DNA from 2 places in the Streptomyces luteoverticillatus genome. Region 1 is predicted to be linked to the other one. Evidence: riboswitches for the same ligand, from Rfam matches in the RefSeq annotation. Region 1 holds a riboswitch; the other holds the start of a gene.
The links. Region 1 has a riboswitch for glycine ahead of gcvP (aminomethyl-transferring glycine dehydrogenase). Riboswitches for the same ligand answer to the same signal wherever they lie in the genome.

Region 1 (15,554 bases):
CGGCGGTGGTAACTATAACCATCCTAAGGTAGCGAAATTCCTTGTCGGGTAAGTTCCGACCTGCACGAATGGCGTAACGACTTCTCGACTGTCTCAACCATAGGCCCGGTGAAATTGCACTACGAGTAAAGATGCTCGTTTCGCGCAGCAGGACGGAAAGACCCCGGGACCTTTACTATAGCTTGATATTGGTGTTCGGTTCGGCTTGTGTAGGATAGGTGGGAGACTGTGAAGCATGCACGCCAGTGTGTGTGGAGTCGTCGTTGAAATACCACTCTGGTCGTGCTGGATGTCTAACCTGGGTCCGTGATCCGGATCAGGGACAGTGTCTGGTGGGTAGTTTAACTGGGGCGGTTGCCTCCTAAAGGGTAACGGAGGCGCCCAAAGGTTCCCTCAGCCTGGTTGGCAATCAGGTGTTGAGTGTAAGTGCACAAGGGAGCTTGACTGTGAGACCGACGGGTCGAGCAGGGACGAAAGTCGGGACTAGTGATCCGGCGGTGGCTTGTGGAAGCGCCGTCGCTCAACGGATAAAAGGTACCCCGGGGATAACAGGCTGATCTTCCCCAAGAGTCCATATCGACGGGATGGTTTGGCACCTCGATGTCGGCTCGTCGCATCCTGGGGCTGGAGTCGGTCCCAAGGGTTGGGCTGTTCGCCCATTAAAGCGGTACGCGAGCTGGGTTTAGAACGTCGTGAGACAGTTCGGTCCCTATCCGCTGTGCGCGTAGGAGTCTTGAGAAGGGCTGTCCCTAGTACGAGAGGACCGGGACGGACGAACCTCTGGTGTGCCAGTTGTCCTGCCAAGGGCATGGCTGGTTGGCTACGTTCGGGAGGGATAACCGCTGAAAGCATCTAAGCGGGAAGCCTGCTTCGAGATGAGGACTCCCACCCACTTGATGGGGTAAGGCTCCCAGTAGACGACTGGGTTGATAGGCCAGGTGTGGAAGACCGGTAACGGTTGGAGCTGACTGGTACTAATAGGCCGAGGGCTTGTCCTCAGTTGCTCGCGTCCACTGTGTTAGTTCTGAAATAACGAACATCCAAAGTGCCGGATGACGTTAATTTCATAGTGTTTCGGTGGTCATAGCGTTAGGGAAACGCCCGGTTACATTCCGAACCCGGAAGCTAAGCCTTTCAGCGCCGATGGTACTGCAGGGGGGACCCTGTGGGAGAGTAGGACGCCGCCGAACTCCTTTTAGAGAAAGCCCTGGTGGGGACACTGTCCCCACCAGGGCTTTTTTGCGTTGTGCGGCCGTCGCCGCCCCCTCTGCGTGACCCCCGGACGGCTGGGGGTAAGGTCAGGGGGAATCGTTGGTACATATCCCCAGTCGGTACATATCCCCACAGGAGGCCCCCGGGTGGAGGTCCAGGAGACGCGCGTCCAGACCGACCGTGTCCTCACCATCCCGAACATCCTCAGCATGGCGCGCCTCGTCGGCGTTCCCCTTTTCCTGTGGCTGATTCTTCAGAAGTACGACGGCTGGGCGCTCCTCGTCCTGGCGCTCAGCGGTGTCAGCGACTACCTCGACGGAAAGCTCGCCCGGCGCTGGAATCAGGTCAGCAGCCTCGGCCGGCTGCTCGACCCGGCCGCCGACCGGCTCTATGTCCTCTCCACCCTCTTCGGTCTGACCTGGCGTGAAATCCTTCCGCTCTGGCTGACCGTCGCCCTGCTGGCCCGTGAGGCGATGCTGCTGGTCATGGTGGGGATCCTGAGGCGTCACGGCTATCCGCCGCCCCAGGTGAACTTCCTCGGCAAGGCCGCGACCTTCAACCTGATGTACGCCTTCCCGTTGCTGCTTCTCAGTGATGGATCCGGCTGGCTCTCGTCACTCGCCGCGATTTTCGGATGGGCGTTCGCCGGATGGGGTACAACCCTCTATTGGTGGGCAGGGATCCTCTACGTGGTCCAGGTCCGCCGACTCGTCCGGGCGGATGCCACGGCCGACTGATCTCGCCGTAGTCCCCAGCCCCACCGGGCAGGAGCCCCAGCGGGCGCGCGCGGACGCGCGGCCTCGGCCGGGCTCGTCGGGCGGTTTCGTCGGCATGACCGTCATCTCTCAAGGAGGACGCTTCCGACATGAAGGCCGTCGTGATGGCCGGAGGCGAAGGCACCCGCCTTCGCCCCATGACCTCGAGCATGCCCAAGCCGCTCCTGCCCGTGGCCAACCGCCCGATCATGGAGCATGTGCTCCGCCTGCTGAAGCGGCACGGGCTCACCGAGACCGTGGTGACCGTACAGTTCCTGGCCTCCCTGGTGCGGAACTACTTCGGTGACGGTGAAGAGCTCGGCATGGAGCTCACCTATGCCAACGAGGAGAAGCCACTCGGCACCGCGGGCAGCGTCAAGAACGCCGAGGAGGCGCTCAAGGACGATGCGTTCCTCGTCATCTCGGGCGACGCCCTCACCGATTTCGACCTCACCGACCTGATCCGTTTCCACAAGGAGAAGGGCGCCCTGGTCACGGTCTGTCTGACGCGCGTCCCCAATCCGCTGGAATTCGGCATCACGATCGTCGACGAGCAGGGCAAGGTCGAACGCTTCCTGGAGAAGCCCACGTGGGGTCAGGTCTTCTCCGACACCGTCAATACGGGCATCTATGTCATGGAGCCCGAGGTCTTCGACTATGTGCGGCCCGATGTCCCGGTCGACTGGTCGGGGGATGTCTTCCCGCAGCTGATGAAGGAAGGCAAGCCCATCTTCGGCTATGTGGCCGAGGGCTACTGGGAGGACGTCGGCACGCACGAGAGCTATGTGAAGGCGCAGGCCGATGTCCTGGAGGGCAAGGTCGACGTCGACATAGACGGCTTCGAGATCTCGCCCGGCGTCTGGGTGGCCGAAGGTGCCGAGGTGCATCCCGACGCGGTCCTGCGCGGCCCGCTCTACATCGGCGACTACGCGAAGGTCGAAGCCGGCGCGGAGATCCGCGAGCACACGGTCGTGGGCTCCAACGTCGTCGTCAAGAGCGGCGCCTTTCTCCACAAGGCCGTCGTCCACGACAACGTCTACGTCGGACAGCAGAGCAATCTGCGCGGCTGTGTCATCGGGAAGAACACCGACATCATGCGGGCGGCCCGGATCGAGGACGGCGCCGTCATCGGCGATGAGTGCCTCGTCGGTGAGGAATCGATTATCCAGGGCAATGTCCGGGTCTATCCCTTCAAGACCATCGAGGCCGGCGCATTCGTCAACACCTCCGTCATCTGGGAGTCCCGGGGGCAGGCCCATCTCTTCGGCGCCCGCGGTGTGTCCGGGATCCTCAATGTGGAGATCACGCCCGAGCTGGCGGTCCGGCTCGCCGGCGCGTACGCGACGACGCTGAAGAAGGGAGCCACCGTCACCACGGCACGTGACCACTCCCGTGGCGCCCGCGCCCTCAAGCGCGCGGTGATCTCAGCGCTTCAGGCCAGCGCCATCGACGTCCGCGATCTGGAGAACGTCCCCTTGCCGGTGGCCCGGCAGCAGACCGCGCGGGGCAGTGCCGGCGGCATCATGATCCGTACGTCGCCCGGGGTGCCGGACTCGGTGGACATCATGTTCCTGGACGAGCGCGGCGCCGACCTCTCCCAGGCGGGGCAGCGCAAGCTCGACCGGGTCTACGCCCGCCAGGAGTACCGGCGTGCGTTCCCCGGCGAGATCGGCGATCTGTCCTTCCCCTCCAGCGTCTACGACTCCTACACCGGTTCGCTGCTGAGGTCCGTGGACACCACCGGGGTCGCCGAGGCGGGGCTGAAGGTGGTCGTCGACGCCTCGAACGGCAGCGCGGGGCTCGTTCTGCCCAGCCTGCTGGGCCGGCTGGGCGTGGACGCGCTCACCATCAACCCCGGGCTGGACGAGGCCCGTCCCACCGAGACCGCCGACACCCGCCGTTCCGGGCTGGTGCGGCTGGGGGAGATCGTGGCGTCGGCGCGGGCCGCGTTCGGGGTGCGGTTCGACCCGGTGGGGGAGCGGATCTCGCTGGTGGACGAGCGTGGTCGCATCGTGGAGGACGATCGCGCGCTGCTGGTCCTGCTGGACCTGGTGGCCGCCGAGCGGCGCAGCGGGCGGGTGGCGCTGCCGGTGACCACGACCCGGATCGCCGAGCAGGTGGCCGCGTACCACGGGACGCAGGTGGAGTGGACGACGACGTCGCCGGACGATCTGACGAGGGTGGGCCGGCAGGAGTCGACGATCTTCGGCGGCGACGGGCGCGGCGGCTTCATCATCCCGGAGTCCAACAGCGTCTTCGACGGTACGGCCGCTTTCGTCCGGTTGATCGGGCTGGTGGCCCGGACGCAGCTCACGCTCAGCCAGATAGACGCGCGGATCCCCAGGGCGCACGTGCTGCGGCGGGATCTGGCCACGCCGTGGGCCGTCAAGGGTCTGGTGATGCGGCATGTGGTGGAGGCCGCCGGGGACCGGTCGGTGGACACGACGGACGGGGTGCGGGTGGTCGAGGCCGACGGGCGCTGGGTGATGGTGCTGCCGGACCCGGCGGAGGCGGTGACGCACCTGTGGGCGGAGGGGCCTGACGACGCCTCCGCGCAGGCGCTGCTGGACGAGTGGTCGGCGGTCGTGGACGGCGCCGGGCGCTGACGCTCCTGGGGGGCGTCGTCCTGCCTGGGCCGGGGGATGTTCCCCCGGTGTTCCGGGAGTGTCGTGAATCCGTACCGGATCCGGCACGCCGGTGGGGCCATTGGGAGACGACGCCCCCGACGTGCGACGATGTGCGGCATGTCGCAGCAGCCCCCCGTTCGGAGCACCTCGTCGCCACCGTCGCGCCCCGACGCGTCGATGTCGCTGCTGACCAATGTGATGGATCACAGCCTCGACGAGGGCTACGCGGAGGCGGCGGCCCGGCGGGCCGAGGGCGCCAAGGGCCTGCCGAGCACCTTGCGGGCCAAGTTGGGGCTGGCCGCGGCGCTGCTGCTGTCGGCCGTCGTGGTGACGCTGGGGGCGGCGCAGGCGCGGATATCGGCACCGACGCTGGCCAAGGAGCGCGAGCAGCTCATCCAGCGGATCGAGGCGGAGACCTCCGCCGCCGACAGCCTCCAGAAGAACGTCGACTCCCTGCGGGACGCGGTCGGCACCAAGCAGCGTGACGCGCTGCGGAAACACGGCGGGGACAAGGCCGAGTTGGTGTCGCTGCTCGCCGGAGCCACGCCGGTGCGCGGGCCCGGGGTCAAAGTGGTGGTCGACGACGCCAAGCAGGCCCGGACCAGTGGGGGCGGGCCCCGGGAGAGCAGTGGCTTCTCCGACACCGGGCGGGTGCGCGACCGCGACATGCAGCGTGTCGTCAACGGTCTGTGGCAGTCCGGCGCCGAGGCGATCGCCATCAACGGTCAGCGGCTGACGGCGCTGTCGGCGATCAGGGCCGCGGGTGACGCCATACTGGTCGACAACAGGCCGCTGGTGCCGCCGTACACGGTGCTGGCGATCGGGGACGGGCAGCGGCTCAGCACCGCGTTCCAGGACAGCGTCGACGGCCAGTACCTGCATGTGCTCCAGCAGAACTACGGGGTCCGCGCGAGCATTTCCACTCAGGACGAGGTCCGGCTGCCCGCCGCGCCGAGTCTGATCGTACGTACCGCAACACCAGGGAAGGGCACATCGTGATCGCCGTATTGGGCCTCATCGTGGGAGTCGTGGTCGGGCTGGTCGTCCGTCCCGTGGTGCCGACGGCGGTCGAGCCCTACCTTCCCATCGCCGTCGTGGCGGCGCTCGACGCGGTGTTCGGCGGCCTCCGGGCGATGCTGGACGGGATCTTCGACGACAAGGTCTTCGTGGTCTCGTTCCTGTCCAACGTGGTCGTGGCCGCGCTCATCGTCTTCCTGGGCGACAAGCTCGGCGTCGGCGCGCAGCTGTCCACCGGTGTGGTGGTCGTCCTGGGCATTCGTATCTTCTCCAACGCGGCCGCCATCCGGCGGCACATCTTCCGGGCGTGAGACCGATGAGCGCAGACGACACTCCCGACAAGTCCGGACAGCAGGGACGGCCTGAAGAGCCGGGGAAAGAGGAGAAGCGGGAGCGGCCCGAGCCGTCGGCCGGGGAACCGGGCGAGCGCGTCGGCGAACCTGGCGAGCCGGAGACGGAGCGCCCGGAGGAGGAGCGTCCCGAGCCGGTGTCCGGGGAGGCCGCAGAGCCGGGGGCCGGGGCGCCCGGCCCCGGGGAGCCCGGTCCGGAGCAGCCCGTACCCGGCCCCGTCCCCCCAAAGAAAACGGCTCCCGAGGCCGCGCCGTTGACGGGGCGTCAACGGCTGATGAGCGGGCTGTGGCCCCCAAGGCTGACGCGTGCCCAGCTCACCGTGGCGGTGCTGCTGTGCGTCCTCGGGCTGGGCCTGGCCATCCAGGTCCGTTCGACGAGCGACAACAGCGCCCTGCGCGGCGCCCGGCAGGAGGATCTCGTAAGGATCCTGGACGAACTGGACAACCGCACCAAGCGGCTCGAGGACGAGAAGCGCCGGCTGGACGGTCAGCGGTCCGAGCTGGAGAGCAGCTCCAACCAGGCCGCCGAGGCCCGTAAGCAGACCGCGCAAAAGGAGGAGCAGCTCGGGGTGCTCGCGGGTACGGTGGCGGCCGAGGGGCCCGGCATCGAGCTCACGGTGAGCGACAGCAAGGGGGCCGTGGAGTCGGACAAGCTGCTCGACACGATCCAGGAGCTGCGGGCCGCCGGCGCGGAGGCGATCCAGATCAACGATGTCCGGGTCGTCGCGGGTACCTACTTCTCGGGCTCCGCGGGAAAGGTGGAGATCGATGGGAAAAAGGTCTCGCAGCCCTATAAGTTCAAGGTCATCGGCAAGCCCCAGGATCTGGAGCCCGCGCTGAACATCCCGGGTGGTGTGGTGCAGACTCTCGAGAAGGAGCAGGCGTCGGTGAGTGTCTCCCGGTCTGAGAAGATCATTGTGGACGCCTTGCGCCCGGCGAAGCGGCCTGACTACGCTCGGTCGTCATCGCAGTGAGACGGGCGCGCGAGCGGGGCTCGTGGGGAGGGCGGGAGGTTGCGGGGGGTCGGCGCACCAAGTCAAGGGTGCGTGATGGAAACTGTCTGTTGACTGCGGACGTTGTAGAGATGTCCAGGTCGGACGGTGTGTGCAGCAAGGGTTTGTCCTGCCCCACGGGCGGGTCTGTTTCGGTCAAGGGGAATCGCCCGTGAAGTTGTTTGCGAAGTTGTTCGGCAAGAGCGCACGCCAGGACGGCGGTACCGCCCGGCACCGGGCGTCGCGGTCCGGGGAGGGCGGCGAGAACGCCCAGGAAGGCCGCCCGCTGTTCCGGGACCAGGTCGACGCCCAGGGCTACGGGGGCGACATTCCGGGCGGTCCGGGCGCGTCCGCTGTTGACCCTGCCCAGGCGGGGCGCATAGGTTTCGGGGCACCAGCGACCTCAAGTGCGGGTGGAGGGTTTGCCTTGCCGGTATGTACGAGGTGTGGCCACCGGAACGCCGAGGCCAGCCGGTTCTGTTCCAACTGCGGTGCTCCGCTGCGGCCGGGCGCGGTCGCCGAGCGCGCGTCGGAGACGACCTCGACCATCTCCATCTCCGGTCTCGAGGCGTACGACTCGGAGACCACCGGGCAGACGGCGATCCCTGCGCTCTCGCCCGAGGCGCAGGCCGCGGTCGAGGCGCTGCCCCAGGGCTCGGCCCTGCTGGTGGTCCGCCGGGGCCCCAACTCGGGTAGCCGTTTCCTGCTGGACGCGGAGGTGACCACCGCGGGCCGCCACCCGCAGAGCGACATCTTCCTCGACGACGTCACCGTCTCGCGCCGGCACGTGGAGTTCCGCCGGGGCCACGACGGCAGCTTCACCGTCACCGACGTCGGCAGCCTCAACGGCACGTACGTCAACCGTGAGCAGATCGAGTCGGTCGTCCTGTCCAACGGCGACGAGGTGCAGATCGGCAAGTACCGGCTGGTCTTCTTCGGCAGCCAGCGGGGCATCTGACCGGTTCCCGGACGCGGTCCGGGGCACCTCCAGGGAAGGGCCATGCTTCGAACACCGTCGGGCGGTACCGGATCCTCCGGTGCCGCCGGCGCGGAGGGCCGGCTGGTGAGCATCGGAACGGTGCTCAACCTGTTGCGCGAGGAGTTCCCCGAGGTCACCATCTCCAAGATCCGTTTCCTGGAGGCGGAGGGCCTGGTGGAGCCCCGGCGCACCCCGTCCGGCTACCGCAAGTTCAGTACGGAGGACGTGGCCCGGCTCGCCTATGTGCTGCGGGTGCAGCGCGATCACTACCTCCCGCTCAAGGTCATCCGGGAGCAGCTGGACGCCCTGGCCCGGGGCGAGCGGGTCCAGCTGCCCGCCCCCGCGCAGCCGAAGGACGCCCTCGACCTCGCGGACGTCCTGGACGAGCCCGGGGCGCCCACCGCGGCCCCCGGAGGGCCCGAGGGGCCCGTGACGGCCCGTATCGGCCGTACGGAGCTGCTGGCCGGCGCCGGGGCCACCGAGGAGGAGCTGGCCGAGTGGGAGTCCTACGGGCTGCTCACGGCCCACCCGGACGGCGGATTCGACGCCGATGCCCTCACGATCGCCAAGCTCGTCGCCGACCTGGGCCGTTTCGGTCTGGAGCCGCGCCATCTACGGGCCGTGAAGGCCGCCGCCGAGCGGGAGGCCGGTCTCGTCGAGCAGGTGGTCGCCCCCCTGCGCCGGCACCGCAATCCGCAGACCAGGGCCCATGCCGAGGCCACGGCCAGGGAGCTGGCCGCCCTGTCCGTACGGCTCCACGCGGCCCTGGTGAGGGCCGCGCTCCAGCCCCGCGGCCAGTGACAGTGAGTGCCCGACTACCCAAACCCGCCGGGCACGGCCTAGGGTTGCTGTGTGAACGAGCTCGATGTCGTGGGTGTCCGGGTGGAAATGCCCTCAAACCAGCCGATCGTGCTCCTGCGTGAAGTGGGAGGCGATCGCTACCTCCCGATTTGGATCGGACCGGGAGAGGCGACGGCGATCGCCTTCGCCCAGCAGGGCATGGCGCCTGCCCGTCCGCTGACCCACGACCTGTTCAAGGACGTGCTGGAGGCGGTCGGACAGCAGCTCGCGGAGGTTCGCATCACGGATCTGCGCGAAGGCGTCTTCTACGCGGAGCTCGTCTTCGCCAGCGGGGTGGAGGTCAGCGCGCGGCCGTCCGACGCCATAGCGCTCGCGCTGCGCACCGGTACGCCGATCTACGGCAGTGACGGGGTGCTGGACGACGCGGGGATCGCCATCCCGGACGAGCAGGAGGACGAGGTGGAGAAGTTCCGCGAGTTCCTCGACCAGATCTCGCCCGAGGACTTCGGCAGCAGCAGCCAGTAGGCCGCATTCGAGTAGCTTTTCCCGCTACCTGGACACGTAAAACCACTCTCAGGGTGATTATCACTCGGCGTGCCGAGTGTGGCGATCGTTGACGCACCCCGAGCGACTGCCTACCGTCGAGAAGGCAGGTCAAGGACGGAGGTCGGCGTGAGAAGCACGGGCGACGGTACGGCGGTCGGCGGTCCGTATCCGCTGCATGGGGGAACGGTCGAACCAGTGCCCCGCTATTCCGCGACGGCGGCGGTGACCACCCCACGGGGAAGCGAGTCCGAGGGGGCGGTCGCCTCCCGGAGCTCCGAAGGCATCGGGTACCGGGGGCCGACGGCGTGCGCGGCCGCGGGTATCACCTATCGGCAGCTCGACTACTGGGCGCGTACAGGGCTCGTGGAGCCCAGTGTGCGGCCCGCGTACGGGTCGGGCAGCCAGCGGCTCTACAGCTTCCGGGACGTGGTCGTCCTGAAGATCGTGAAGCGGCTGCTGGACACCGGGGTCTCGCTCCAGAACATCCGCACCGCCGTGCAGCATCTGCGCTCGCGCGGCATGGCCGATCTGGCGCAGATGACGCTGATGAGCGACGGCGCCACGGTCTACGAGTGCACCTCGCCCGACGAGGTCGTCGACCTCCTCCAGGGCGGTCAGGGCGTCTTCGGGATCGCCGTGGGCGTCGTCTGGCGGGATGTGGAGAGCGCTCTGGCCCAGCTCCACGGGGAGCGGGTGGACACCGGTGAGACGCTCGTGGGCCACAACCCGGCCGATGAGCTCGCCCGCCGCCGCAACCGGGCGGGCTGAGGCCCCCCGGGGCCGCCGTACGACAGCGTGACAGGGCGCCCCGCGCAGGCCGTGACAGCGGTCGGCGCGGGGCGTCTCTTCGTACATCGGTGCGAATGTCAGTGGTATGCGGCAGCATCTGTCCTGTGAGGGGTGCGCCGACGATTCTCCATCTGGACATGGACGCGTTCTACGCTTCGGTGGAGCAGGCGTCCAAGCCGAGCCTGCGCGGAAAGCCCGTGGTGGTGGGCGGGCTGGGTCCCCGCGGCGTGGTGGCCACGGCCTCGTACGAGGCGCGGGTCTTCGGCGTCCACTCCGCCATGGCGACGGCCCAGGCCCGCAGGCTCTGCCCCAACGCCGCCTATCTCACCCCGCGGTTCGCCCTGTACCAGCGGGTCAGCCACGTGGTGATGGGGCTGCTGGGCGAGCTGTCCCCGCTGGTGGAGCCGCTCAGCCTCGACGAGGCGTTCGTCGACCTGGAAGCGGGCGGGGTGCCGCCCACCGGCGCGGCCGCCCGCGCGGTGGCGGAGCGGCTGCGGCGCGACATCGAGGTGGCCACGGGGCTCACGGCCTCGGTGGGGCTGGCCGGCTCCAAGATGTTCGCGAAGATCGCCTCCGAGGAGGCCAAGCCGGACGGCCTCAAGATCATCGAGCCCGGCACGGAGCTGGAGGTGCTCGGCCCGATGTCCGTCCGGACGATTCCGGGCGTCGGCCCCGCCACCGCCGAAACGTTGCGGCGCGCCGGTATCACCACCGTGGCGGAGACGGCCGAGGCCGGCGAGGACGAGCTGGTGCGCCTCCTCGGCAAGGCCCACGGCGCCGGCCTCCACGCCCTGGCCACCGGGCACGACGACCGCCCCGTCGTCGCCGAGCGGGACGCCAAGTCCGTGTCCGTGGAGGACACCTTCGCCGAGGACCTCACCGACCGGACCCGGGTACAGATGGAGATCGCTCGCCTCGCCGACCGCTGCGTGACCCGGCTGCGCGGCGCCGGGCGCTCGGGCCGCACGGTCGTCATCAAGGTCCGGCGGTACGACTTCTCGACCCTGACCCGCTCGGAGACCCTGCGCGGCCCGACCGACGACCCCGCCGTGGTGCGCGAGGCGGCCGCCCGGCTGCTGGAGGGAGTGGACACCACGGCCGGGGTGCGGCTGCTGGGCGTCGGCGTCTCCGGCCTCGCCGACTACACCCAGGAGGACCTCTTCGCCCAGGCCGCCGCCGGCGCCGCCGAGGCCGCCGCGGCGGCCAGGGCGGCCGGGGACGCCGAGGGGGCACCCCACGAGCCCGAGACGCCCCAAGAGCCCCAGAGGGCCCCCGAGGGGCCGCCGCAGTGGCTTCCCGGCCTGGACGTCCGCCACGACGAGCACGGGCCGGGCTGGGTGCAGGGCAGCGGCGTGGGACGGGTCACCGTCCGCTTCGAGGAGCCCTGGTCGGCGCCCGGCCGGGTGCGGACCTTCCGCGTCGACGACCCGGCGCTCCACCCCGCCGAGCCCCTGCCGCTGGTCCGCCCGGCCGACGATCAGCCGCCCGGGCCGCCCGCCCCCTCCGGGTCCCCGGAAGCCGTATCGTCGGGTGCCGGGGGCGGCTCGGGCGAGGGCAGCTCCAGCCCGTAGTGCCGGTAGAGCCGCAGCTCCTGCGCGGGGGAGAGGTGCCGGCCCACCCCGAAACCGGGCGCCTCCCTGATCAGCGCGCGCTCAAAGGGGATCCGCAGCCCGTCGTCCTCCACCCGGCTCGGCTCCAGCGGCACGAAGGCGTCCCGGCCGAAGAGGCCGGTGCGCACGGCGGCCCACTCCGGCACGCCGGTCGCGTCGTCCAGATACACCTCGTCCACGGTGCCGATCTTCACGCCGTCCCGGTCGAAGGCCTTGCGCCCGATCAGGTTCCGGGGGTCGATGTCGGTCTGCACGGCTCCTCCGCTGCTCCCCGCCCATGACGGTCCTCGTCACCACGAAAAACCACGAAGGTGAAACCGGCCACTCGGGAGATCCACCCGGAAACCCTCGCTGGTAGGCTGGCCAGTGGCCGCAGACCCCGTGCGGGAGAGCTCTTCTCGAAGCCCACAAAGGCGTTCGTGGAAGGCGCCGAAGGAGCAAATCCTCCCCGGAATCTCTCAGGCACCCGTACCGCATGGACGAGGTCACTCTGGAAAGCAGGGCGGGCCCAGGTCAGGCAGCAACGCCGAAGCCCCTCCTCACCGACGGTGAAAGCCGGGTCGTGCGCCGCGGCCCGGTGAAGCTCTCAGGTCGAGATGACAGAGGGGGAGGCCGTTCGGGCACCCGCGCCGTGGTGCCCCTCGCAGGTCGCAAACGACCAGGAGGCCTCCGCAGATGACCGTCCACCGCATCGCCCTCACCGACCTGGAGCGCGGCACGCCCTTCGAGGCGCGCCACATAGGTCCCGACACCGCCGCCCAGGCCAAGATGCTCGCCCAGGTCGGTTTCGGCTCGCTCGACGAGCTCACCGCCGCCGCGGTGCCGGACGCGATCAAGAGCGCCGGGGCGCTCGGTCTGCCCGAGGCCCGCACCGAGGCCGAGGTCCTCGCCGAGCTCCGCTCCCTCGCCGACCGCAACACCGTGCTCACCTCCATGATCGGCCTGGGTTACCACGGCACGTTCACCCCGCCGGTGATCCTCCGCAACGTCATGGAGAACCCCGCCTGGTACACGGCCTACACGCCCTACCAGCCGGAGATCTCCCAGGGACGCCTGGAGGCCCTCCTCAACTTCCAGACGGTCGTCGCCGACCTGACCGGGCTGCCCACCTCCGGCGCCTCCCTCCTCGACGAGGGCACCGCCGCCGCCGAGGCCATGTCCCTCTCCCGGCGCGTCGGCAAGGTCAAGGACGGCGTCTTCCTCGTTGACGCCGACACCCTGCCGCAGACCGTCGCCGTCATCGAGACGCGCGCCGAGCCCACCGGCGTCGAGGTCGTCGTCGCCGACCTGTCCGCGGGCATCCCCGAGGAGCTCGCCGAGCGCGGCGTCTTCGGCGTCCTGCTCCAGTACCCCGGGGCCTCCGGCGCCGTGCGCGACCTCCGCCCGGTCATCGAGCGGGCCCACGAGCTCGGCGCGATCGTCACCGTCGCCGCCGACCTCCTCGCCCTCACCCTCCTCACCCCGCCCGGCGAGCTCGGCGCCGACATCGCCGTGGGCACCACCCAGCGCTTCGGCGTCCCCATGGGCTTCGGCGGCCCCCACGCCGGATTCATGGCCGTCCGCGACAAGTTCGCCCGCAGCCTGCCCGGCCGCCTCGTCGGCGTCTCCGTCGACGCCGACGGCGACAAGGCCTACCGCCTGGCCCTCCAGACCCGCGAGCAGCACATCCGCCGCGAGAAGGCCACCAGCAACATCTGCACCGCCCAGGTGCTCCTCGCCGTCATGGCCGGCATGTACGCCGTCTACCACGGCCCCGAGGGCCTCGCCGCGATCGCCCGCCGCACCCACCGCTACGCCGCGATCCTCGCCGAGGGCCTGCGCGCCGGGGGCGCCGAGGTCGTCCACGACACCTACTTCGACACCGTCACCGTGCGCGTGCCCGGCCGGGCCGCCGAGGTCGTCGAGGCCGCCCGCGAGCGCGGCGTCAACCTCCGCCCGACCGACGCCGACCACGTCGGTATCTCCTGCGACGAGACCACCACCCGCGCCCACCTGGCCGCCGTCTGGGCCGCGTTCGGCGTGGAGGCCGACGTCGAGGCGCTCGACCCGACGACCTTCGACGCGCTCCCCGAGAGCCTGCTGCGCGGCGACGAGTACCTCACCCACCCGGTCTTCCACCAGCACCGCTCCGAGACCGCGATGCTGCGCTACCTGCGCCGCCTCGCCGACCGCGACTACGCCCTGGACCGGGGCATGATCCCGCTCGGCTCGTGCACCATGAAGCTCAACGCCACCACCGAGATGGAGCCGGTCACCTGGCCCGAGTTCGGCCAGCTGCACCCCTTTGCGCCGGTCGAGCAGGCCGGGGGCTACATCACCCTCATCACCGAGCTCGAGGACCGGCTCGCCGAGGTCACCGGCTACGACAAGGTCTCCCTCCAGCCCAACGCCGGCTCCCAGGGCGAGCTCGCCGGCCTGCTGGCCGTCCGCGCCTACCACCGCGCCAACGGCGACACGCAGCGCACCGTCTGCCTCATCCCGTCCTCCGCGCACGGCACCAACGCCGCCAGCGCCGTGATGGCCGGCATGAAGGTCGTCGTCGTCAAGACCGCCGACGACGGCGAGGTCGACGTCGAGGACCTCCGCGCCAAGATCGAGCAGCACCGCGACGAGCTCGCCGTGCTGATGATCACCTACCCCTCCACCCACGGTGTCTTCGAGGAGCACGTCGCCGACATCTGCGCGGCCGTCCACGACGCCGGCGGCCAGGTGTACGTCGACGGCGCCAACCTCAACGCCCTGGTGGGCCTGGCGAAGCCGGGCCGGTTCGGCGGCGACGTCTCGCACCTGAACCTCCATAAGACCTTCTGCATCCCGCACGGCGGCGGCGGCCCCGGCGTCGGCCCGGTCGCCGTCCGCGCCCACCTCGCCCCGTACCTGCCCAACCACCCGCTCCAGCCCACCGCGGGCCCGGCCACGGGCGTCGGCCCGATCTCGGCCGCGCCCTGGGGCTCCGCGGGCATCCTGCCGATCTCCTGGTCGTACGTCCGCCTGATGGGCGGCGCGGGCCTCAAGCGCGCCACGCAGGTCGCGGTGCTCGGCGCCAACTACATCGCCAAGCGCCTGGAGCCCCACTACCCCGTGCTCTACACCGGCCCGGGCGGCCTGGTCGCGCACGAGTGCATCGTGGACCTCCGGCCGCTGACCAAGGCGACCGGCGTGAGCGTCGACGACGTCGCCAAGCGCCTGATCGACTACGGCTTCCACGCGCCGACCATGTCCTTCCCGGTCGCCGGCACGCTGATGATCGAGCCGACGGAGAGCGAGGACCTCGCCGAGCTCGACCGGTTCTGCGAGGCGATGATCGCCATCCGCGCCGAGATCGAGAAGGTCGGCACGGGGGAGTGGCCCGCCGAGGACAACCCGCTGCGCAACGCCCCGCACACCGCCGCCTCGGTGACGGGCGCGTGGGAGCACCCGTACACCCGCGACGAGGCCGTCTTCCCGGGCGGTCAGTCCAAGGCCGACAAGTACTGGCCGCCGGTGCGCCGTGTGGACGGCGCCTACGGTGACCGCAACCTGGTCTGCTCCTGCCCGCCGCTGGACGAGTACGAGGGCTGACGGGTACCCGCACGGGTGGGGGCCGGTCCGGCGCTACGGCGCCGGACCGGCCCCTTCGTGTCGTACGCCACCGTGCGGCGTTCCGGGCGAGGGCGGTGCCGCCGGGTCAGGCGGCGGTCACCACCTGGTCGGTGCCCAGCGCCCGGTGCGGGGCGATGATCTGTCCGTCCGGCAGCAGCTCACCGGTGTCCTCGAAGCAGAGGACGCCATTGCACAGAAGACTCCATCCCTGCTCCGGGTAGGCGGCCACGAGGTGGGCGGCCTCCCGGTCGGCGGAGTCGGCTGACGGGCACGTGGGCTGGTGCGGGCACATGG
Region 2 (15,554 bases), 3.9 Mb from region 1:
CGGAACTGCCCGGCCGTCCGCCCGGCCGACTCCGCCACCAGCTCCTCGATCCCGGACCGGAAGCCGGCCAGATCGCACCCCGGCGGGATGCGCTCGGCGCTGCGCAGCACCACGTCGGCGCACTCCGGGCCCCGCCCCAGGGACATGTTCATGAAGAACTCCGCGAACAGCCGGCGCACCGGGGGCTCCAGCTGGACGACGAAGCCCGCGTCCAGCAGCACCACCACGCCGTCGGGGTTGAGGTACAGGTTCCCCGGGTGCATGTCGCAGTGCACGAGACCGTCGATGAACAGCATCCGGTACACGCCCTGGAGGACGTTCCGGACGATCCTCCGGCGCTGCTCGCGGTCGAGCCGGCCGGCCTGGAAGCGGTCGAGCGGCTCGATCAGGTCCATCACCAGCGCGTCCGGGCCGGACGCCTCCGGGATCGGCGCGGGCAGCCGGAAGTACGGCAGCCGGGAGAGGTTGGCGCGCAGCGCCGCCAGCGAGCGCGCCTCCCGTTCCAGGTCGAGCTGGCCGAGGACCGCGCCCCCGACCTCCTCCACGATCCGCCGCGCGGGCACCTCGCGCAGCGGCGGCAGCCGCTCCATCAGCCGGGCCCCGGCCCGCAGCAGCGCGAAGTCCGTGTGCATCCGGTGCTGGATGCCCGGTCTGCGGACCTTCACGGCCACGCCGCGCCCGTCGGCCAGCTCGGCGCGGTAGACGCAGGCGATGCTGCCGCTGGCGGCGGGCGTCCAGTCGAAGGAGGCGAACGGCCAGGCCCGGCGGGAGCCGTAGGTCCGGCCGAGGGACTCCGCCGTCTGCGCGCGGGTCATCGGCGGCACCCGGTCGTGCAGCCGGCCCAGCGACCGGCAGATCCTGGGCGGCAGCAGGTCGTGCCGGGTGCTGAGCAGCTGCCCGCCCTTGACGAACGTGGGCCCGAGCCCCGACAGCAGCCGCGCCGCCCTGCCGCCGATCACCTCCGGCAGCCCGCCCGGCCCCGCGCGCACCGCGTCGAGGGTGCCCGCGGCGGCGTGCCGGGCGGTGACGACGGCGACGGTCGCGAGCCGGCCGGCGAGCGCCGCGTGGCTGACCTCCATGGCCTCCCGGCCTCCTCCCGGCGTTCGGGCGAGTGGCTGAACGTACCTGGAGACGCGCTGAGTTGGAGCGTTGACAGCGAACAGAGGCTACATAATATGGGAGCGATCCCTCCGGCGGTAGCACGGTACCGGCGAACGGCCCGGTATCGGCGGCGAGAGGAGGACGAGGTGTCGGACGCGGTACGGGTCACCGCCCGCCTCCCCGCACCACCGGCACGCGTGTGGCCGGCGCTGACCGAACCGGCCCGGGTGGCCCGATGGTTCGGCGATCTCGCGGGCCCCCTGACCGTGGGCGAGGACAACCGCCTCGGCTTCGACGACGGCGACTTCTTCACCCTGCGGCCCACCGCCCTCGTCCCCGGCCGCACGGTCGAGTTCGACTGGCGCTTCCTGGGCGTGGGCAAGCGGCAGCGCGTCGTCTGGACCCTGGAGCCGGCCGGCCCCGGCGCCGCCCTGCTCACCGTCGCCGACCACGACGACAGCCGCACCCCCGCCGAGGCGGCCCAGCTCCACGAGGGCTGGACGGACTTCCTCGACCGCCTCGCCCGCCACCTGAGCACCGGCCGCGACGCCCGCTACGCCCTGCGCGACGACATCGACGGCGCGATCGACCTCCCGGCCGGCCCCTACCGGCCCCTGGCCCACCCCACCCTGCTGGACTGGCTCCCCGTCGCCGAGGACGGCTTCCGTCCGGCATGGTTCTTCGTCATCGACGACGAGGGACCACGAAGGTTCGCGCTGCGGGAATGGGAGCTGCGCGAGGACGAGAAGCTGACGTTCACCGTCGCGATCCCGGAGACCGCCGGGACCCCGGCCGCCAGGGTGACACTGGCCCCCGTCGGAGCGGGCCTGCGGCTGTCCTTCGCCCACCGCGGCTGGACGGCCCTCGGCCTCCCGGACGGCCGCGCCCAGGAGCTGCGCCGCCGCTTCACCGCCACCTGGGTCGCCTCCCTGGCGAGCGCCCGCGACCGGGCCCGCGCCGCCGCCGGGCCGGGCTGACCGTGCGCGCCGCCGCCGCGCCCCCGGCGTCCGCCCCCGCCGTCCGCCCGTCGCCCTCGGCGGAGCAACTCGCCTCGGTCGAACGGGCGATCCGCCGGATGCGCGACCACCTGGGCGAGACCCAGTGCCTGACCGACCACGCCGAGGCCGGCCTGTTCAGCCCCTTCCACTTCCACCGCGTCTTCCGCAGCGTCACGGCCGTCACCCCGGCGCGCTTCCTGGCCGCGCTGCGGATGGCGGAGGCCCAGCGGATGATGATCCGGGGCAGCCCCAGGGTGACGGACGTGTGCACGGCCGTCGGCTACGCCAGCCTCGGCACGTTCACCACCCAGTTCACCCGCCTCGTCGGGATGTCCCCGAGCCGCTTCAAGGCGCTCGTCGACCGCCACGGCGACCGGGGGATCGGCGAGGTCGTGGATGCCTGCGGGCTGACCGGGCCCGCCGGCCCCGTCGGGCCCACCGATCCCACCGGCCCCGGCCGCGCGGCCGTGATCACCGGCCGGGCCGCCGGCGCGGCCCCCGCCGACGCCGTGCTCTTCACGGGTCTCTTCCCGCACGGCGTCCCCCAGGACCTCCCCGTGGCCTGCGCGGTGACCCCCGCCACGGCCACCGTCCGGCTGCGCCCGCCCGCCGACGCGGAGCACTACGTCCTGGCCGTCTGCTTCGACCGCGCCACCCGCGTGGCCGACGCCCTCGACGACCCGGCGGGCGCCCGCCGCTCGGTCGCGACCACCCACGCCCCCACCCACGGCTCCTTCCGCCTCCGCCTGCGCGCCCCCGCCCCGAGCGACCCGCCCATCGTCCTGGCCCTCCCCCTGCTCCTCGCCCGGGACGCGACGGACCGGACGACGGACCGGGTCCCCACCCCGCTCACGGCGCTCGCGGCGGAACCCGGCTGAACTCCCCGTGGCCGCGCGGCGAGCCCCCGTCGACCAACGGGAGTCGTGGCGTCCGGGCCCTTCCACGGGCTCCGCCGGGCCTCCATGATGTGTGCGCCGGAAGGTCATCCGCCGCGTCGCCCGGAGGGAGACGGCACCCATGGCACGGCACCCTCGCACCCGTTCGATCCGCACCCGTTTAAGACGATCCTGTTCAAGACGATCCCTGGTGACGGCCGTGGTCACGGCGCTCTGCGCGGCGGCCGTCCCCCTGGTCGCCGCCTCCCCGAGCACCGCCGTCGACGGCTCCGCCAGGACCACGGACTGGACCAGGACCTGGGGCACGGCCATGGGCACCGCCGGGCCCGCCTCCCGCACCGGGGTGGCCGGGCGGCAGACGCTCCGCATGGTCGTCCACACCAGCATCGCCGGGTCCGCCGCGCGGATCCAGCTCGTGAACACCTTCAGCCGTGAACCCGTCACCATCGGGCACGCCACCCTCGCCCACCGGGACCGGGGAGCCGGCGCGGCCGCCGCGCCCGTGACCCTCACCTTCGGCGGGGGCTCGCGGGGCACCGTCATCGGGCCGGGCGGGAGCGTCCTCAGTGACCCCGCCGCCTTCCGCGTCAGGGCCGACGAGAACCTCCTGGTCAGCGTGTATCTGCCGGAGCCCGTTCGCACCGCGCCCTTCCACGCCTACACCCTGACGACCTCCTACGCGTCCGCCCCCGGCGACGCGACGGACCGCGCCGGGGACACCGCGGGCGGCGACTTCCCCACCCGCTTCCCCTTCTGGGCGTTCCTCGGCGGCGTCGACGTCCGCCCGACGCGCGGCGGCGGAACGGTGGTCCTCCTCGGGGACTCGCAGACCGACGGCGGGCACACCACCCCCGACACCGACCGCCGCCTGCCCGACGACTACGCGCGCGCCCTCCAGGCCAGGACCCGGCCCATGGGCGTCGTCAACGCCGGGATCTCCGCCAACCACCTGCTGCGTGGCACCGAGCCCGCCGAATCGGGACAGAGCGCGCTGCTCCGCTTCGACCGCGACGTCCTCGGCCAGCCGAACGCGCGGTCCGTCGTCCTCTTCGAGGGCGTCAACGACATCATCTTCGCCGACGCGGGCAGCGCCGAACTCGTGGCCGGCATAAGGCGGCTCGCCACCCGCGCCCACGCCGCCGGGCTGACCTTCGCCGCCGCCACCATCCCGCCCTTCCGGGGCTACGAGAACGCGTACACCCCCGCCAGGGAACGCGTGCGGCAGCAGGTCAACGCCTACCTCCGCGCCACCCGCGACATCGACTCCGTCGTGGACTTCGACGAGGCCTCACGCGACCCCCTGGACCCCACCCGGCTCTTCGCCGCCTACTACAACCGGGGCGGCGACCGCCTCCACTTCGGCGACAACGGCAGCCAGGCCCTCTCCGACGCCCTGCTCCCCGCGCCCGTGCCCGCGCGGGTCCCGATCGACCACACCCAGACCACGGCCGCGGACGTCACCGGCGACGGCATCCCCGACGTCCTCGCCGCCGACCGGGAGGACGACCTGTACCTCTGGCCGGGCAACACCGACGTCGACGACGCCCGGCACGGCGACGGCACCTTCGCCGCCCGGCCCCGACGGCTCACCGGGGGCTGGGAGTTCACCCAGACCGTCGCCGCCGACTTCACGGGCGACGGGAACGCCGACCTGATCGCCAAGGACGACTCCGACACCCTCCACCTCTGGACCGGCAACGGGGACGGCACGTTCAGCCGCCCCCGCACCCTCACCGACGGCTGGCACTTCACCCAGACCACGGCCGGTGACGTCACCGGCGACGGCATCCCCGACCTCGTCGCCGCCGACACCGGCGGGACGCTCCGCGTCTGGCCCGGCGAGGGGAACGGCACATTCGGCCGCCCCCGGAAGCTCATGGGCGGCTGGCACGCCACCCGGACCCGCGCCGGGGACTTCACCGGCGACGGGCGGACCGACCTCCTCGCCGTCGACGAGCACGGCGCGCTCCTGCTCTGGGCCGGCAAGGGCGACGGCACCTTCGCCCGCCCCCGCAGGATCGCCGACGGCCGCCGCCTCTCGGAGATCACCCCGCTGGCCCTCCGCACCGGCGGCATCGCCCACCTCATGGCCCGCGACGACGCGACGGGCGTCCTGAGCGAGTGGCGCAACACCGGCGACGGCAGGCTCAGCCGGCCGCTCCGGCTCACCGGAGGCTGGTGACGGGGCTCGGTCGTCCCTGGATCAGTCGTCCTGTCCCGTGGCGTGCCGCATGTTCTCCTGGGCCTGCCGGATCCGCTCCGGCGTCCAGTGCTTCTCGACCTCCGCCGGGTTCGCGGTGGAGTCGTGCACCACGGCCGTCTCGGGGCGGGACGGCGGCCCCGGGGCCGCCTCCCGGTCGCCGGGCCACAGGGCGGCCGTGACGGCCAGACCGAGCGCCACCGCGCCCGCGGCCAGGAGCGCCGCCTTCGCCTTCCGGGACACCATCGGGATCACCAGCTTCCTGTGCGGTGCGTTCCTGCTGCCAAGGTAGCGACAGGTCCCGGCCGTACACCCAGTTCCGGCCAATGCTGTCCGAACCCCTCCTTCCCCTCCGCCCGGCTGCTCTACTCGCACGCGTCTTCGCACATCGAGCACGTGACGCAAAAAGAGCACGTGACGCGAAAAAGGGGGAACGGGGTGAACAAGCGATTCATGGCGGCCGCCGCCGGAGCGCTGGCACTCGGACTGAGCGTCCCGGTGGGAGCCGCCCAGGCCGACGAGACCGCGAAGCCGATGGACGCGAACACGGCCGCCACCGCTGTACAGCACAGTTCGACGGGGGACCCCTCGCAGGCTCCGGCACGCGTGGCGGCCCACTGGACGCCCGAACGGATCAGAGCGGCCCGGCCGGTGGCCGCGCCCGCACCGGGCGGACGCGCGGCGGCACCGCAGACGCACAGCCTCCCCGCCCGCACGGGCCAGGGATCGGCGCCGGTGGCGGGCGTCGCCAAGGAAGCCAAGGAAGCCGCGGACGCGGCGGACGCGGCGAGAACGCTCGCCGACGTCTCCCGCTCCGAGGTGTGGACCGCCCACGGCAGCATGCCGGCCACCACCGTCGGCAAGCTCTACTTCGACACGCCCAAGGGCCCGAGCGAGTGCACCGCCTCGGTGATCAACTCGCCCAACAAGAGCCTCATATGGACCGCCGGGCACTGCGCCAGCGACGGCAACGGCCACTGGTACAGCAACTTCCGGTTCGTCCCGGACTACCACAACGGCCGGCAGCCGCTCGGCGCGTGGACGTGGAAGTCGGCGACCACCCCGAAGGGCTACCTCAACGGCGGGAACAAGGACTACGACCTCGCCGTGCTCACCCTGTGGCCGCAGAACGGCCGCAAGGTGGCCGACGTGACCGGCTCCCAGGGGTACAAGTTCAACTCCGGCTACACCTGGCACGCGTACGAGTTCGGCTACCCCTACGACACCCACCCGGCCCGCTCCGGCATCACCGGCCAGGACCTGCGCTACTGCGTGGGCACGACCTGGCGCCCGGGCACCTGGCCGTTCCAGCCCGGCCAGGAGGCCATCCACTGCGACCAGGGCCACGGCGCCAGTGGCGGCCCCTGGCTGGACGACCTCCAGCTCTCGCGCGGCTGGGGCTATCTGATCGGCAACGTCAGCTACCACGGCAGTGAGAGCTCCGACGAGGAGCGCAGCCCGTACCTGGGCGACGCGGCCGTGAAGGCCTACGACGCGGAGAAGAACCGCTAGCGAAGCACGCCGCCCCCGGCCCGGCGGCTGCCGGCCCGGGGGCGGTCGTGTGCGTCCGAAAGCGCCTCAGCGGGCGATCAGCACTCGATGACGTTGACCGCGAGGCCGCCGCGCGCCGTCTCCTTGTACTTGACCTTCATGTCGGCGCCCGTCTCCTTCATAGTCTTGATGACCTTGTCGAGGGAGACGTGGTGGCGGCCGTCGCCGCGCAGCGCCATCCGGGCGGCGGTGACGGCCTTGGCCGCGGCCATGCCGTTGCGCTCGATGCACGGGATCTGGACCAGGCCGCCGACCGGGTCGCAGGTCAGGCCCAGGTTGTGCTCCATGCCGATCTCGGCGGCGTTCTCGACCTGCTCCGGGGTGCCGCCCAGGACCTCGGCGAGGCCGCCGGAGGCCATGGAGCAGGCGGAGCCGACCTCGCCCTGGCAGCCGACCTCGGCGCCGGAGATCGAGGCGTTCTCCTTGAAGAGCATGCCGATGGCGCCGGCGGCGAGGAGGAAGCGGACGATGCCGTCCTCGTCCGCGCCGGGCACGAAGTTCATGTAGTAGTGGAGAACCGCCGGGATGATGCCCGCGGCGCCGTTGGTCGGGGCGGTGACGACCCGGCCGCCGGCCGCGTTCTCCTCGTTCACGGCCATCGCGTAGACCGTGATCCACTCCATGGCGCGGGCCTGGGCGTCGCCCTCGGCGCGCAGCTGGCGGGCGGTGCTGGCGGCGCGGCGGCGGACCTTCAGGCCGCCGGGGAGGATGCCCTCGCGGGACATGCCGCGCGTGACGCACGCCTGCATGACGCGCCAGATCTCCAGGAGGCCCTCGCGGATCTCCTCCTCCGTGCGCCAGGCCTTCTCGTTCTCCATCATCATCGCGGAGATCGACAGGCCCGATTCGCGGGACATCCGCAGCAGCTCGTCGCCGGTGCGGAAGGGGTACTTCAGCACGGTGTCGTCGAGGACGATCCGGTCGGCGCCGACGGCGTCCTCGTCGACGACGAAGCCGCCGCCGACCGAGTAGTAGGTCTTCTCCAGCAGCGGGGCGCCGGCCTCGTCGTAGGCGAAGAGGGTCATGCCGTTGGCGTGGTACGGCAGGGCGCGGCGGCGGTGGAGGATCAGCTGGGTCGACTCGTCGAAGTCGATCTCGTGGGCGGAGCCGATCTCGGCGCCGAGGAGCTTGAGGCGCTTGGTGGTGCGGATGCGCTCGACCTCGTCGTCGGCGATCTCGACGTCGACGCTGCGGGGGGAGTGGCCCTCCAGGCCGAGCAGGACGGCCTTGGGGGTGCCATGGCCGTGGCCGGTGGCGCCGAGGGAGCCGTAGAGCTCCGCCCGTACCGAGGTGGTCTGGGCCAGCAGACCGTCCTTCTTCAGGCGCCCCACGAACATCCGGGCGGCGCGCATCGGGCCGACCGTGTGGGAGCTGGACGGGCCTATGCCGATCGAGAAGAGATCGAATACGGAGATGGCCACGGTGGCAGCTCCTCTGTGAGTCGGGGGGTGGTACGGGGTGGAACAGGGTGTGACGGGGTGGTGCGGCAGAAAGCGGAATGCCGCGTTCACCTATCAGTGTGCGGGATGCGGGCCGCTTCCCGCGGTGGCGGAGCTCACTCCGCGGCGGGGCCCGGGTCACGGTGCGGGGCACCGGGCCGCTCCTCAAGCGTGCCCGGTGCCCCGTACCGGCCGGTTAATCCCGCGCTTCGGTGTTACTTCAGCCCGGGGTACAGCGGGTGCTTGTCCGCCAGCGCCGTGACGCGGCCGCGCAGGGCCGCCGCGTCGAAGCCCGGCTTGAGGGCCTCGGCGATGATGTCCGCGACCTCGCGGAAGTCCTCGGCCGTAAAGCCGCGGGTGGCCAGGGCCGGGGTGCCGATCCGCAGGCCCGAGGTGACCATCGGGGGGCGCGGGTCGTTCGGGATGGCGTTGCGGTTGACCGTGATGCCCACCTCGTGGAGGCGGTCCTCGGCCTGCTGGCCGTCCAGCTCGCTGTTGCGCAGGTCCACCAGGACCAGGTGGACGTCCGTGCCGCCGGAGAGGACGGAGACGCCCACCTCCTTGACGTCGTCCTGCATCAGGCGCTCGGCGAGGATCTTCGAGCCCTCCAGCGTGCGCTGCTGGCGCTCCTTGAACTCCTCCGTGGCCGCGACCTTGAAGGAGACGGCCTTGGCCGCGATCACGTGCTCCAGCGGGCCACCCTGCTGACCGGGGAAGACCGCGGAGTTGATCTTCTTGGCGAGCTCGGCCGTGGAGAGGATCACGCCACCGCGCGGACCGCCCAGGGTCTTGTGGGTGGTGGTGGTGACCACGTGGGCGTGCGGCACCGGGGAGGGGTGGAGACCGGCGGCGACCAGGCCCGCGAAGTGGGCCATGTCGACCATCAGGTACGCGCCGACCTCGTCCGCGATCCGGCGGAAGGCCGCGAAGTCCAGCTGGCGCGGGTAGGCGGACCAGCCGGCGACGATCAGCTTGGGGCGGTGCTCCTTGGCAAGGCGCTCGACCTCCTCCATGTCCACCAGGTTGGTCTGCTCGTCGACGTGGTAGGCCACCACGTTGTAGAGCTTCCCGGAGAAGTTGATCTTCATCCCGTGGGTCAGGTGGCCACCGTGGGCCAGGTTCAGGCCCAGGATGGTGTCGCCCGGGTTGAGCAGGGCGAACATCGCCGCGGCGTTCGCCTGCGCGCCGGAGTGCGGCTGCACGTTGGCGTGCTCGGCGCCGAAGAGCGCCTTGATCCGGTCGATGGCGATCTGCTCGACGACGTCGACGTGCTCGCAGCCGCCGTAGTAGCGGCGGCCCGGGTAGCCCTCGGCGTACTTGTTGGTCAGGACCGAGCCCTGGGCCTCCATGACCGCGACCGGAGCGAAGTTCTCCGAGGCGATCATCTCGAGGGTGGACTGCTGGCGGTGGAGTTCGGCGTCGACAGCGGCGGCGACGTCGGGGTCGAGCTCATGGAGGGAGCTGTTGAGAAGCGACATGAGTTCTTCCTGCGCGGGAGGGAGCGGGCGGGGTCAGCCGGCGAAGTCGGTGTACTCGTCGGCCGACAGCAGGTCGGCCGGCTCGTCCGTGATCTTCACCTTGAACAGCCAGCCGCCCTCGAAGGGGGCGGAATTCACCAGCGCGGGGTCGTCCACGACGTCCTGGTTGGCCGCGACGACCTCGCCCGTGACGGGGGAGTAGAGGTCGCTGACCGACTTGGTCGACTCCAGCTCACCACAGGTCTCGCCCGCGGTGACGCTGTCGCCGACCGCCGGGAGCTGTGCGTAGACGACGTCACCGAGGGCGTTGGCGGCGAACTCGGTGATCCCGACCGTCGCCACACCGTCGGCGTCGGCGGCTGACAGCCACTCGTGCTCCTTGGAGTAACGCAGCTGCTGGGGGTTGCTCATGGCTAGATTCTCCTGTACGCGCGTGGGTGCTTGTGCAAGGGGTCTTGACAGATGAGATGAGGGGGATTCAGCGGGCCCGCTTGTAGAAGGGGAGCGCGACGACCTCGTAGGGCTCGTGGGTGCCGCGAATGTCCACACATACCCCTTCCGTACCCGGAGTGGCGTGCGCCGCGTCGACGTAGGCGATCGCGATCGGCTTGCCGAGGGTGGGGGAGGGGGCACCGGAGGTCACCTCGCCGACGGCGGCGCCGTCCACCGTCACGGCGAAGCCGGCCCGGGGCACCCGGCGGCCGGTCGCGATCAGGCCGACCAGCTTGCGCGGCGGGGCGCTCTCGGCGCGCTCGGCGGCGGCCGCCAGCGCCTCGCGGCCCACGAAGTCGCCGGCCTTGTCGAACTTCACGACCCGGCCCAGACCGGCGTCGAACGGGGTGAGGGCCGTGGTCAGCTCGTGCCCGTAGAGCGGCATGCCCGCCTCCAGGCGCAGCGTGTCGCGGCAGGAGAGCCCGCACGGCACCAGGCCGGCCTCCGCGCCCGCCTCGGTCAGGGCCTGCCACAGCTTCTCGGCGTCGGCGGGGGCGACGAACAGCTCGAAGCCGTCCTCGCCGGTGTAGCCGGTGCGGGCGATCAGCGCGGGGACGCCCGCGACGGTGCCCGGCAGGCCCGCGTAGTACTTCAGGCCGTCCAGGTCGGCGTCGGTGACGGACTTCAGGGTGGCGGGGGAGGCGGGGCCCTGGATCGCGATCAGCGCGTAGTTCTCGCGGTCGTCCCGGACGGTCGCCTCGAAGCCCGCCGCGCGCTCGGTGAGCGCGTCGAGGACCACCTGGGCGTTGGAGGCGTTGGCGACGACCATGTATTCCTCGTCACCCAGCCGGTAGACGATCAGGTCGTCGAGGATGCCGCCGTCCTCGCGGCAGATCATCGTGTAGCGGGCCCGGCCGACGGCCAGCGCGGAGATGTTGCCCACCAGGGCGTGGTCCAGGGCCTGGCCCGCCTGGGGGCCGGTGAGGGTGATCTCGCCCATGTGCGACAGGTCGAAGAGGCCCGCGCGGGTGCGCACGGCGACGTGCTCGTCGCGCTCGCTGCCGTAGCGCAGCGGCATGTCCCAGCCGGCGAAGTCGGTCATGGTCGCGCCGAGCGCGCGGTGCAGCGCGTCCAGGGCGGTACGGCGGGGGGCATCGGTCATGATCGGGCTCCCGGGCAGGTGGGTCGCGGAGGAATGCCTGAAGAGGCGGCCTCCCCATCTGTCATCGGAACCTGAGAGGTTCACCGAGAGCCCTCGCCTGTCGTCAAAGGCAACCCGGCTTGCACCTTGGGTGGGACCGAGCCATGGGCGCGGTCCGCTTTTCAGATCTGCCTCACCCGCGCGGTACGGGGCCTGAGAGATTCAAGGGAGGAACTTGCTCCTTCGGCGCCCAGTGCCTGTGGCACCGGGACTCTCCCGCGCGGATTCGAGCGGCCAGTATGCGATTGCTTGCAGTTGAGTCGAGCGTGAGTCGAGCTTGGCGCGCACATCATTGCACGTACGGGCGTGCGACGGACCGCCCACCGCCTCTCAAATTGGATTACCTTTTCTTTGCGAGAGGGGGCGATCACCGTGCGTACGGGAGTGGGGGCGGGGGAGACGCACGGGGTGCGCGACCTGCGGGGTGACGCCGTGGCCGCGGTGACGGAGCTCCGCTACCCGGCCGGCGATCTCCTCGTCGTCTCGGGGCTGCCGGGCGGGGGCAAGTCCACGCTGATACGGCGCGCGGTGCCCGCCGCCGTCCACCGCGTGGACTCCCAGGACGTGCGCGAGCGCTTCGAACGCCTGTCGCCGGCGCTGCCCTACGCCTTCTGGCGGCCCTTCGTCAGGGTCGCGCACTACGCCGCGCTGCGGCGGGCGCTGCGCTCGGGTGACAGCGTCGTCGTGCACGACTGCGGGCAGTGGAGCTGGGTGCGACGCTGGCTCGCGCGGGACGCGCGGCGGCGGGGCGGGGGGCTGCACCTGGTGGTCCTGGCGGTCGACCCGCCCACCGCGCTCGCCGGCCAGCGCGCCCGGGGCCGCGGCGTCTCCGCCCGCTCCTTCGCCCGCCACCGCCGCGCGACGGCCCGCCTCGTCGCCGCCCTCACGGCGGGCGACCGCCCACCGGGCACGACGTCGGCCGTCCTCCTCGACCGCGAGGCGGCGGACGCGCTGCGGCGGATCACTTTCGGCTGACCGGCCCCGGACCGCGCTCCGCGCGGTGTCCTCAAACGCCGGACGGGCTGAAATCAGCCCGTCCGGCGTTTGAGGACCGGGGGTCCGGGGGCGGAGCCCCCGGGAACAACCCCCGCCCCCGGAAAGCCCGGGCGCAGCCGCTAAGGTGCCCGGAAAACACCAGACGCACCCCGTGGGAAGACAATGACCTGGCCAGTCAACGAACTGGAGGCGGTCCTCGCCGCCTCCGTCGGCGTCCCGGACGCCGGCCCCCGCATCGTCGAGGCGCTCGGCCGCAGCAGCGTGTGGGTCCCGCTGCCCAAGGGCGGGGGCCCCGACAGTCCCGATCTCGACCTGCCCGCCCTGGAGCTGAACGGCGCCGCGTACGTCCCCGTCTTCAGCTCGCAGGAGCAGTTCACGGCCGTCGCCGGCGAGGGGATGCCCTTCGCCGTCGCCCCCGCCGTCGAGTTCGCCCGCGGCCTCCCCCCGCAGGTCGGCATCGTCGTCAACCCCGAGGGCACCGTCACCGTGCCCCTGCCCCCGCCCGCCGTCGCCGGGCTGTGCCGGGCCGGGCGCACGGCCCTGGACGGCGACGCCACCGGCGGCCGCGTCCGGCTGTTCGAGCCGGACTGGCAGCAGGAGCCGACCGCGTTCCTGGCCGCCGCCGGACTGGAGTTCGCCGGCACCGGCGTCGTCCGCACCGCCCGCCGCGCCCTGGCCAGCGTCGAGGGCGCCGGCCCCGCCCTGTTCGTCGGCGTGGAGCTGGGGCTCCCCGACCCGGGCAGCCGCTCCGCCGCCCTGGACGCCCTCGGCCGCGCCCTGGGCCAGGTGCCCGTGCCCTGGCCCGTGCAGCTGGTCTTCCTGGACGTCGCCCAGGACGATCCCGTGGGCGACTGGATACGCACCCGGATACGACCGTTCTACGACCGTGACCTGTGACAGCTCTCATGCCCGCCCCCGCGGGCTCGTAAGCTGGTAGCAGCAGACGGCCAAGAGAAGAGGCGGACCCAGGTGAGCGCGGGCGCGGAGAGCGGCGTGGAGCAGGTGCTGCGCCAGGTGGCGCCCGGCCGGTACGACACGTACGAGCAGCTGCTGCGGTCCCTCGCCGAGGGCCGGGTGTGGATGCTGCTGTGGCACGGTCAGGCCGGCTCGCCCGACGCCCAGTACGGGAACATGGAGGTCGACGGCCTCGGCTACGCCCCCTGTGTGACCTCCGCCCAGGAGCTCGCCGCCAGCGGCTGGAATCGCGCCCACGAGGTCGTCGCCGGCCGGGCCGTGGCCGCCTCCCTCTTCCCCGACCGCTGGGGCCTGTGGCTCAACCCCCACGCCCCCGGCGGCGGCGTCGGCATCCCCTGGCTCGACCTGCGCCGGATCGTCGCCGGCCTGGACCGGCTGCCCGCCGGGCCCCTCCAGCTGAGCGAACCCGCGCTGGACATTCCGCAGTTCTACGCCCTCCTCGGGCAGAACGCCCACCGCACCCCCGTCGTCCGCGCGCTGCGCCGGGCCTGGGTGCGGCCCGCCCTGGGCACGCCGTACCTGGCCATCGGGCTCGATCTGTACGACACCTCGCCCGCCGCCGTGGAGGCCGTGCGCCTGATGATGCAGCAGTCGATCGCGGCCGTGCCCGACGGCCTGCCGGTGTCGACGGTGACGATGACGGACGAGTACGACCCCGTCGCCATGTGGATGCGGGCCAACAGCCGGCCCTTCTTCGCCCGCGAGGGCTACGGGGCCGCCGGCGCGCCGGCGGCGCCCGCCTCCGGGTACGGCTATCCCCCGCCGCAGCAGGGCTGGCAGGCCGGGGCCTACTGACGCCCGTTCTCCTGACGCCCGTTCAGGGCCCGCCGGTGTCCGTATAACGGAACCTCCCTACGCACATCACGTTTGCGCATCCTTTGCGGGTGAGGGCTGGCGGGTGATCGCGGGAGCCATGAAGACTCCCGCCCAACAAGGACTTCGTTCCTGCGTACGACCTGTTCCGCCGTACGACCGCTCCGTGTGCACGTCCCGTACCACCGGCACCTCCGGTGCTCTCCGCACCGGTGTGACTCCGGGTACCACCGCACGTCCCGCACATCTCGCACGTCCGCACCACTGCACTTCGCGTACCACCGCGATCCGCGCGCACCGCCGCGCGGGGCGCGTCCTCGCACCAGTGATGTGAACCAGCCGCCCCGAGCGCGGCGGGCGTTGGGCCGGTCGCCGCCGGCCGAGAGGGGTCCACCAGACGATGACGGCACCACTGCACGACACGGGACCGGCCGACGCCGGCGCCGCCCCCGTCACCGATGGCCTTCCGGCGAAGGCCATCGAGGGGCGCTCGCCCTGGCGGATCGCCTGGACACGGCTCAAGCGCGACAAGTTCGCCCTGGCGGGCGGGGTCGTCGTCCTGCTGCTCATCCTCGTGGCGGTCCTGGCCCCGGTCATCGTGGGCCTCCTCGGGCATCCCCCGAACGAGTACCACGAGGAGCTGATCGACCCCCTCTCCAGCACCCCCAAGGCATCCTGGGGCGGCATCAATTCCGACTTCCTCTTCGGCGCCGAGCCCGTCAACGGCCGGGACGTCTTCAGCCGGGTCGTCTACGGGGCCCGGGTCTCGCTGCTCGTGGCCTTCCTCGCGGCCGTCGTGGCGGTCGTGATCGGCACGGTCCTCGGCATCGTCGCCGGCTACTTCGGCGGCTGGGTGGACGCGGTCGTCAGCCGGGTCATGGACCTCCTGCTGGCCTTTCCCCAGCTGCTGTTCATCATCGCGCTCGTCTCCGTCGTCCCCAACTCCCTGTGGGGGCTGACCGGTTCGGGGGTGCGGATGGCCGTGCTGATCGCGGTCATCGGGTTCTTCGGCTGGCCGTACGTGGGCCGGATCGTGCGCGGCCAGACGCTCTCGCTCAGAGAGCGGGAGTACGTCGAGGCCGCCCGCAGCCTGGGCGCGGGCCGGCTGTACATCCTCTTCCGGGAGCTGCTGCCCAACCTGGTGGCGCCGATCACCGTGTACGCCACGTTGATGATCCCCACCAATGTCCTGACGGAGGCGGCGCTGAGCTTCCTCGGCGCCGGCGTCAAGCCGCCGACCGCCTCCTGGGGGCAGATGCTCTCCAAGGCCGTCACGACCTACGAGGGCGACCCCATGTTCATGATCATCCCGGGTCTCGCCATCTTCGTCACCGTGCTGGCCTTCAACCTCTTCGGTGACGGCGTGCGGGACGCGCTGGACCCGAAGGGCTCGCGCTGACGCGCTGCCCACCCCCTTCTTCGTCGTACCGATTCCTCTCGTACCCCGTTCCGGGCGGCGACCGACCACGGAGGT

Region 2: linked by a shared signal. The riboswitch ahead of gcvT (glycine cleavage system aminomethyltransferase GcvT) and the one ahead of gcvP (aminomethyl-transferring glycine dehydrogenase) in region 1 are both predicted to bind glycine.

The regions. Positions count from the first base shown of each region.
Region 1 is NZ_CP034587.1:1,177,889-1,193,442, reverse strand. Features, by position in the region: rRNA gene EKH77_RS04790 (23S ribosomal RNA) at 1-998, shown strand, start outside; rRNA gene rrf (5S ribosomal RNA) at 1,074-1,190, shown strand; gene EKH77_RS04780 (CDP-alcohol phosphatidyltransferase family protein) at 1,359-1,949, shown strand; gene EKH77_RS04775 (mannose-1-phosphate guanyltransferase) at 2,078-4,573, shown strand; gene EKH77_RS04770 (DUF881 domain-containing protein) at 4,712-5,593, shown strand; gene EKH77_RS04765 (small basic family protein) at 5,590-5,922, shown strand; gene EKH77_RS04760 (DUF881 domain-containing protein) at 5,928-6,935, shown strand; gene EKH77_RS34715 (FHA domain-containing protein) at 7,066-7,911, shown strand; gene ftsR (transcriptional regulator FtsR) at 7,954-8,733, shown strand; gene EKH77_RS04745 (bifunctional nuclease family protein) at 8,785-9,258, shown strand; gene EKH77_RS04740 (MerR family transcriptional regulator) at 9,406-10,047, shown strand; gene EKH77_RS04735 (DNA polymerase IV) at 10,173-11,639, shown strand; gene EKH77_RS04730 (PRC-barrel domain-containing protein) at 11,546-11,932, opposite strand; glycine riboswitch at 12,053-12,162, shown strand; gene gcvP (aminomethyl-transferring glycine dehydrogenase) at 12,354-15,239, shown strand; gene EKH77_RS04720 (DUF5999 family protein) at 15,346-15,552, opposite strand.
Region 2 is NZ_CP034587.1:5,101,620-5,117,173, forward strand. Features, by position in the region: gene EKH77_RS22875 (ABC1 kinase family protein) at 1-1,079, opposite strand, end outside; gene EKH77_RS22880 (SRPBCC family protein) at 1,248-2,078, shown strand; gene EKH77_RS34410 (helix-turn-helix transcriptional regulator) at 2,081-2,977, shown strand; gene EKH77_RS22890 (FG-GAP-like repeat-containing protein) at 3,186-5,177, shown strand; gene EKH77_RS22895 (hypothetical protein) at 5,199-5,441, opposite strand; gene EKH77_RS22900 (trypsin-like serine peptidase) at 5,634-6,707, shown strand; gene EKH77_RS22905 (L-serine ammonia-lyase) at 6,785-8,167, opposite strand; gene glyA (serine hydroxymethyltransferase) at 8,401-9,663, opposite strand; gene gcvH (glycine cleavage system protein GcvH) at 9,697-10,074, opposite strand; gene gcvT (glycine cleavage system aminomethyltransferase GcvT) at 10,142-11,257, opposite strand; glycine riboswitch at 11,429-11,525, opposite strand; gene EKH77_RS22925 (AAA family ATPase) at 11,663-12,271, shown strand; gene EKH77_RS22930 (enhanced serine sensitivity protein SseB) at 12,455-13,189, shown strand; gene EKH77_RS22935 (enhanced serine sensitivity protein SseB C-terminal domain-containing protein) at 13,262-14,062, shown strand; gene EKH77_RS22940 (ABC transporter permease) at 14,481-15,479, shown strand.